DNA from 2 places in the Pseudoalteromonas sp. S2893 genome. Region 1 is predicted to be linked to the other one. Evidence: riboswitches for the same ligand, from Rfam matches in the RefSeq annotation. Region 1 holds a riboswitch; the other holds the start of a gene.
The links. A riboswitch is a leader RNA that binds a small molecule or an ion and turns the genes downstream of it on or off. The one in region 1 is predicted to bind cyclic di-GMP.

Region 1 (4,441 bases):
GAAAACCTTGCTAACGATGCAAAGCTGCCACACCGAAATGAGCCGTATGCAAAAGCATTAGGTCTCAAAATGGCTTAGTTATGTTGTAACTAAGCCATTTTAAATTTAATTTTCTAAGGTCATAGCTAGAGCCGCGTATTGTCTAAACCAAGTGGGACTAGCTACTGCATGTCTCATAATATTATTAGAACGACTTATAATTGAAGGCTCAAATTTAGATAATTCACGCCAGTCATAAGAAAATGCAATTTGTTCACCTTTTTGACTTATACCTTCGCCAGTTACAAATTGTGGTATAGGTCCTGGGCCAATAGCAATCCGTTCAACGGCAGTTTTTGCTAAGCACTTCATGATATCTAAGTTGTTAAAATACTCTTCTCGCTCTGCAACAACAAAAAAACCGACATCAATATGACCATGATTAATATCTTCATATCTTTCATGTGATTCTCCGCGTCTGTCCCAGTTATAGTTCCAAGTGCAGGTACCATCATTATGGTATTCTAGGTTATCTGTGAAAAAATCTATAATACTCATTATTTTGGGTTTATAAAAATCAGGCCTATCACTCCATTTGTCTAAGTATAACATCGCAGTTGCCATGGTCAGATTATGGTTATGTGCTAAAGGATTACTATACAATCCAGAATCACCATAATTATCATTATAAAGGTTTACATAATAAAAACTCCCTTTGATCGCTGGGTTTTTACTTATGCTGTATGAGCTTTCATGACTATCTACAATTCTCTGGGCACTTGATGTATAAAAATCAGCAAAAGTGAAGTAATCTGTTAAATTTTCAGATCTAATAGTATCGACTATACGCATAATACCATTCAAAATCATACCATCTGTTAATACAGTTATACTTGAATCATTAAGTGACCTCTCCCACCCTGGTGCAATTTTATCTCGTTCATTTAAAAAAAGTTTAGGAGCCCGTTTATAACTATTTGTTGGAGAGAAGCTATTTCTATTTCGAGTCATATCCGTATCACTAAGCATTTTATTCGCTAGTTCAATAGCCAAATCCAAATACTCGATCTTATTAGTTACACTGTAAAAATGTAGGTAAGTTCGTAACCAGTAATAGCCATTCCAAGCATACTCATTGCCTGTATTTGATGTCTTGTTAATCATTGGGTTACCTGGATATTTAGTGGATATCATATCCGCTAAATCTGAAATATTATCTACATCAGAGACGTTAGGATTAGGAACTTCTAAACCGCTTATTAAATCAGCAGGTGTAATATTGTGAAATTCAAAAAATGAGTCTTCCTTTGCGGAAATTAACTGTGGCTCACCTGTGGCACTTACCCCAAAATTGCGGCTATTCTCAAAGTTATTCAGATCTATCAACCCTAGGCCCTGGAGAGAACCTTCGGAAAACTTATTAGATCTTCTAAATAGCCAATTAAATGATACATCTGTAGGGTCAATAAAGTCTTTTTTAACTGAAAAACTTTTTAGCCCATCGGAAGCGATTAACTCTCCATTTTTTACAGTAATTTCTAGAAAACGTGTTTGATAGAAGTTTAGTTTATTCCAAATACCGGGATACTTATCACCAAGCTTGATTTGTACACTTGACTGATTAAATAATACAAATTCTTTTGTATCAGAGTTAGAAAGTAGATAGGTTTTCTTCGATGGGTCACTAGGAGTTTCACCAAGCCACACTACTATTTTAAACGGGCCCGAAGGTTGCCAAACATCAAAACTAGCAAAACTATTGGCGCCATTGAACTTTATAGCAGTATCTGCTGAAACAATATTAATATTAAATGAAAATATTAATAAAAGGGTAAGTAGTAATTTGATCTTCATCATACTCATACGATCTCCAATGAGATGGCATGACGCTTTACTGCATACAATTTATTGTATGAGGCGATCCCGCTATCATAGGCTAAGCCCTTAGACCGGAGATTTTGCGTCTTCACCTTTCAGTGAATTTGCCGAAATTAATGTTAATAAATTTTATTCTGCATGTTCGAAAAACAATCAGAACACGGCGGATTCTAATCCTTTAGTACTCCATGTCAAGCATAAAAAGCAATAAATCATTAGTAAAAAATCAATATACTTCGAAATTAGTAAGTTACAAAAAAAGGGCCTTACGGCCCTTTGAACTTAAATAACATAAGGGAGTGTTATTTATTAAAAACGGTATTCTGCGCCTACGTAGTAATAAGCACCATTAAAGCCAAATGGCGCTGAACGGCGAGAGTATTCAAATACCCCATCGCTGCTTACAATCGTATTGCCATTTGAGTCTACAATTGTGCCCGAGCGTGAGTTACCAATGGTGTTTTTATCTGGGTACACGTCAAATAAGTTATTTGCACCAATATTTACAGATAAATCTTCAGTCACGAAGTAGTTAACTTTAACGTCAGTTAAAATTTCTGCACCGTAGGTTTGGCGTCCGCCATCTTCTACTGTGTATTCACCAAAACGGTTAAGTGAAAGGTTTACAGTCCAATCACCACGCTGGTAAAGCGCACTTAAGTTGATGCGATCTTCTGGTTGCCACTCTTCAATAATTGAAATTTCTTGATCAGAGAAAACATCTTCAACCGGTACGGTTTCAAGCCCTGAGCCCGATGGTGTAAATAACGATACCACCTCAGTTTCAGTAAAGTTAGCTGCTAAAGTAAAATCAAGCGTGCCACCTAATCCCTCGGTATTCCAAGTAGCTACAAAATCAATACCCGAAGTTTCGGTATCTGCACCATTTAAGAAAAACTGCCCTGCACCTGCGCCTGAGCTGATTAATGCAGCATCTAGGCTTGAAGAAAGCCCTTTACCTAAACGGTTACTAATTACTATGCGGTCGTCAATATCAATTGAGTAGTAATCCACAGTAACATTAATGTTATCCGTAACGTTGTAGACAATACCTAAGCTGCGGTTTTGCGATTTTTCTTCTTTAAGTTTTGGAATACCTAAACTTTGTGCAAGGGTTGAATCGTTTCTGAATGTACCTACTTCTTCAGCAACTAATGAGCCGTCTTCAGCCACAACAAATTGTGTGCTGATATTGTTAAAATACAATTGCTGCATTGATGGCGCTCTAAAGCCTGAGCTTAATGCACCACGCAGTGACACATCATCAGTAATTGCCCAGTTACCCGCAAGCTTAAAGTTTACTGTGTCGCCAAAGCCTTTGTAATTATCGTAACGCAGTGCGCCTGATAAAATGACATCTTCAATTAGGTAGGTTTCTGCATCAAGGTAAAACGAAATTACATCGCGTGACTCATCAACCGATGATGCCGGCGAAGAACCACCAAAACCTTGCGTACCGCCAGAGGCATCTTCAGAGCCTACACCGCCACTTAAACCACTATAAATACTTACCCCATCAAGGGTGTCGTAATCACGATAAGCATATTCGCTGCCCTCTAAAATACGGTATTCATCGGTACGAATTTCTGCACCCATAGCCAGTGAGTAGTCATCAAAGTTTTGTGTAAAATCTATATTAATGGTTTGCAGTGATAACTCCATGCCATAGGCATAGGCTTCACGCGGAATAGTACTGCGAATATCAGCGGCACTTAAACCTTGCTCGTAACGTAAAAAGTTAGCGTACGAGGCATTGATTGTGTCACTTGTTGTGTAATCAATGCTGTTTTCACCGTAGGTGTACGATACATCTAAACTTGCATCGTTATCAAAGTCGGTTTTGTAACCAAAGTTGTAAGAAATATCATCAATTGTGGTATTAATTTTCGGTAAAAAGCCTAACGGGATAGTTGCATCGTTGTCTTGTAAAACAGGGTTACCGCCCGCATTTGCATTATGACGGAAAAACGCTGCTGATTCGTTATCGCGCGTTGAATAAGTAATAAAGCCATACAGCTCACCACCACCTAACTCATACCCTGTATTAACGGTTAAGCCAAATTGTTGTGAGTCGGCATCGCCAATACGAAAAGTGTCTCTGTCGGCGGTCAGTTCACGTGGATCGCCTGCCAGTAAAGTACCGTCGCTAAGCTCTGTACAGCCATAAAACTGACACGAGCCGTGCAAACCTGCGCGGTTAGTAGGCGAGCGGTCGCGGTAATTAAGTGTTGCATTTAAGTAGCCGCTATCACCTAGGGCAAACCCTTTATTAAAATCAACGTTTACTGTTTCGCCATCACCCTCTGAGTATTGGCCGTAATTAACCGCTGCTTTGCCGCCTTCGCTGCCATCTTTTAGTACAATATTAATTACACCGGCAATTGCATCTGAGCCGTATTGCGCTGCTGCGCCGTCTCGTAAAACTTCTATACGTTTAATAGCTGAGGCTGGAATAGCATTCATATCGGTACCTGCGGTACCACGCCCTACTGAGGTATTGATATGAATAATACTTGCCTGATGGCGGCGCTTACCATTAATAAGCACAAGTGTTTGGTCAGGCCCTAAACCACGCAGTGTTGCA
Region 2 (4,441 bases), on a different contig from region 1:
ATAGCCATATTGAAACAGCGGGTTAGTGCCATCTTTGGTAAAGGTGTCTTTTCTATAAACTAACGAAACAGGTACTTGCACGCCATCGCGTGCTGTCACGAATAAGCGCTCAGAGGCATAAAGTGCACTATCAAACCCGCCCAGTACTTGCTGCTGTTTTAACAATGTTTTTTTGCCCGTGGCTAAATCAACATCGTACAACGTTCCAGGCGTAGTTAGGCTTGAATAATAAATACGTACCGAGCGTGCCTGTGGCTCGGGGTTCATCGCCACAGCGGCATAGTAACATGGGTCGCTAAACTCAAGCGCCATGCGCTCTTGAGCTTGGTTAATAACAACAAAGCGAGCTTGACCTTGCTCGCGCTCAGTTAATACTAAAAAGTCGTCAAATATCTCTACGCCTTCAAGCAACACATGCTCACGGTGCGTGGTGTGCTCTTGCCACTGCGTTTTATCTGCAATCGTTTCGCTTGTTGCCGTCATCAGTCTGAAGTTTTTAGCTTGCCAGTTGGTTACTATGTAATAAGTATCGTCGTGTTTATCTATATCAAACTCATGCCCTTCTTCGCGCGGTAGTAATGCGTTAAATTCTCCTTGCGGGTTATTGGCATCAAGCACCCAGGTATCGTTTGTTTCGGTGGTGGCCAAATCTATAATAATAAGGCTCTCGTCACGGCTTTTACCCAAGCCCATAAAAAAGCTTTTATCGTGCTCTTCATACACCATAACATCTTGGCTTTGCGCTGTGCCTAGTTCATGCCTAAACACCTGAAAACCCAGTAACGTTTGTAAGTCTTTTTTAACGTAAAATACGGTTTTATTGTCGTTAGCCCAAACAATTTGCCCTTCGGTGTTTTTTAAAACATCGCTGAGCATTTCACCTGTTTGCAGGTTTTTAAAATGTACGCTGTAAATTCTGCGCCCTTCGGTGTCTTCGCTGTATGCCATTAATTGCTCGCATGGGCTTAGCGCGACTTCACCTAGTTCGTAAAATTCATGGTTTTGAGCTAAAGCATTCACATCAAGAAGTAACTGCTTGTTATCGGTGTTAATACTTGTGCTTCTGTAATGACGCGAATACTCATCGTCACCACGTACCTCTGAGTGATACCAGTACTTGCCATCTTTAACCGGCACCGTGTTGTCATCTTTTACGATGCGCCCTTTTAGTTCTTCAAAAATACTGCTTTGAAGTGGTTTTATTGCGGCTAGTTGCTCATCGCAGTATGTATTTTCGGCCGCTAAATGGGCGAGTATTTCTGGGTTTTCGCGCTCATCATCGCGCATCCAGTAGTAGTTATCGGTGCGCGTTTTATTGTGCATAGTTAATTGATGAGGTTGCTTTTTAGCAACAGGAAAACGCGCTAATGATTGAGAAGAAAATTCACTTAAAGACACAACAAAACCGTATAAAAAATAACAATGCAGGCAGTTTATCATAAAAATAAAAAAGCCCACTCATAGAGAGTGGGCTTGAGGTATAAGTCCAAATTTTAAAATTACTGCAATTTTATTCTTGTCATTACACCCATGGGAAGATGGTTTTTATTTTAAAAGCGCTAAGTGACCTTAGTCCAGGCCATTGCCCAGCTTTTTCCGATACCAGGTTCAAAGCTTGGGTCTTTATCATTATTGGTTCTGCAAAATTGGCTAAATGGCCATGCCTTACATTGGTATATATAACCTGTTTTAGGCTGCAGTACGCGAGTCCCCGCGTTGTATTGCTCACCCCCATTAGGGTATACAAAATCATATGCTTGGTTGGTGTACTTAGCGGGGGTATCGCACTTTGCAATGCAATGAAAATCAACCTTTGCCTTGTTAATACCACTACTTTCTAGGGCAAATATTTCGTTATCTCTATAGCCAACAACCAACCCTAGCTTGGTCATTCTACCTGCACTTACCAGTGGCACATGCACGTTTATATACTCAGCAACTAAGCGTGGCCAAGCATGAGGCTCACCTTGTTCTAAAGAGGTGATTTTATAATCAAACGATAAATCAACAAGCACTCCTTGCATGTCTGAAAAGGTTACACTAACCACATCCCCAATGAATAATTGAGTATGATGGTTTAAACAACCTATAGTTGACCATTTTCCACAGGCCAACGACGTATGCATAAACACAGTAACACCTTAAGAGTCACAAAATTTTATCCATATCATATGGATACACAAAAACGACACTGAGGGCAAGCAATACCGTATAAAAATTATGCAGCAGCCCCGCTATCGTAGTTTACACCTTAGACCGGAAACTTTGCGTCTTAGCCTTTCGACTAATTTGCCAACAGAAAAAAGTGATTATAAAACGTGCGCAAAGCTTATTCAAACAAAAGAATGTAACCGAGATTTTTATATAACCCTAAACAACTAAAAAGCCAACTTGTTAAAGTTGGCTTTTAATAGTTTAAGAGGTTTGGTTTATAGGGGCTTTTCGCCTAAATACTTTTCGAAAAGCCATTTTAAATACGCCGCCAATATCGCCTAAAATAATGTACAAGCACGGCACCAATATAAGGGTGATTAGTGTTGCAAACATTACCGCAAAGCCTAGCGCTACTGCCATAGGGATTACAAACTTAGCTTGTAAGCTGGTTTCAAACATTATGGGCAGAACCCCTGCAAAGGTTGTAATAGAGGTTAATAATATTGCCCTAAAGCGTGCACAACCGGCTTCTATTACCGCGTTTTTAACGCTTACACCCTCTCGGCGTACTTGGTTTACGTAGTCGGTCATTACCAGCGAGTCGTTTATTACAACGCCGGCCGCGGCTATTAAACCAAAGCCCGACATTAAGCTAATGTCTAAATCAAACCAAAAGTGCCCCCAAATAGCCCCCGTTAAACTAAACGGAATAACCGACATAACAATAAGCGGCTGGGCATAACTTTTAAGTGGTACAGCAAGCAATATATAAACTAAAATCATGCCGCCTACAAAAAACAGCAGCTGCTCATTAGCTTGCGCTTGTTGCTCTTCTATTGCGCCACCTAGCTCTGATTTAACACTTGGGTATTCTTCTTTAAGTTGTGGCAGTAAGTTTTCTTTTACTTGCGAAACCACTTCGCCTGGCTCTATAGCTTCTTCATCAATACTGCCGTACACATAAACAGTACGATAACCGCCCTCACGGCGAATATAGCTAATACCCGGCGTTTCGGTTAATTCAACCACATCACCTAAAAGTACTTCACGCCCTTGCGGTGTAGTAACTACAGTGTGTTTTAGCGATGAAAACGCTTCGCGAGTCAGTTTAGGGTAGCGTACCATTACTCTTACTTCTTCGCCGTTACGTATTACACGCTGCGCTTCGCCACCATAAAAACTAGCGCCTACTTGATTTGCAATGTTAGCAAGGTCGAGCCCTAAATCGTAAGCTACAGGTTTTAAGCTCATTTGCACTTCTTTGCTAGCAGGGTCAATGGTTGAACTTATATCAAACAAGCCTTTTTGTTGCTGCAATAGCTGAATAAAACGACGGCCTGCCGCATTAAGCGTTTCTATATCAGAGCCAAACAGTAAATAACCAAATTCGCCTTCGCCAGTGCCGCCACCGCCGCCAACATCATCTTCAATAGTGAGTGATTTAATACCGGCAATGGTTGGCATGGCTTCTCGCCAGCGGCGCGAAAGTTCAAACGCGTTATAAGGGCGTAAGTCTTCATCTACTAACGGCGCAAGTAACTGAGACTCCGTTCTGCCTTGGTTAAATACCAGTACATCACGAATTATTTTTTGCCCAAATTCACGCTCTGTTTCTTCATCAACTCTTAACACCATGGCTTCTACTTCACGAATAGCTGCAATAGTTTGTAAATCAGACACATTGTCATTCATTTCTATTTGAATTTGCGGAAAATCATGCGGCACTTTAGGAGTAGGTACTGTGCGTACTTTATTTGATGTGATCAGCGCAATGCTTATAAAAAACATAGCAATAAAGCCAAACAATACTGTCCAACGCCAATCTACACAACGCGATATAAAACGCTTATAAGGGCCATTTACAAAGCCAAAAAAACGGGTATTAAACCTATCGCGCCAGCCCCCTTTTTTAATAGGTGAAAAGTGCGTGTGGGCAATGTGCGCCGGTAAAATAAGTTTTGATTCAACTAAGCTAAATACTAAACACAGCATAACTACTACGGCAATACCGTAAAAAAAGGCGCTTTCTGGCCCGCTTGAAAGTGTAAACGGGGCAAACACCGCAATGGTTGTTAGTACGCCAAATGTAGCAGGGGTTGCTACACGGTTAGCACCACGGACGACGTTTTCAACTCCACCTCCGCTTTTTTCAACCTCAGTATAGGCGGCCTCTCCTATTACTATGGCGTCATCTACCACTATCCCGAGCACCATAATAAAAGCAAACAACGAAATAATATTAATGCTTATACCAAATAAAGGCATTAGCATCATGGCGCCTAAAAAG

Region 2: another riboswitch for cyclic di-GMP. It lies ahead of CWC04_RS07605 (chitin-binding protein); the one in region 1 lies ahead of CWC04_RS17980 (hypothetical protein).

Annotation. Positions count from the first base shown of each region.
Region 1 covers NZ_PNCY01000056.1:7,687-12,127, forward strand. The annotation lists gene CWC04_RS17975 (ferritin-like domain-containing protein) at 1-61, shown strand, start outside; gene CWC04_RS17980 (hypothetical protein) at 106-1,842, opposite strand; cyclic di-GMP riboswitch class I at 1,893-1,976, opposite strand; gene CWC04_RS17985 (TonB-dependent receptor plug domain-containing protein) at 2,167-4,441, opposite strand, start outside.
Region 2 covers NZ_PNCY01000012.1:56,452-60,892, forward strand. The annotation lists gene CWC04_RS07600 (S9 family peptidase) at 1-1,440, opposite strand, end outside; gene CWC04_RS07605 (chitin-binding protein) at 1,560-2,126, opposite strand; cyclic di-GMP riboswitch class I at 2,222-2,304, opposite strand; gene CWC04_RS07610 (efflux RND transporter permease subunit) at 2,416-4,441, opposite strand, start outside.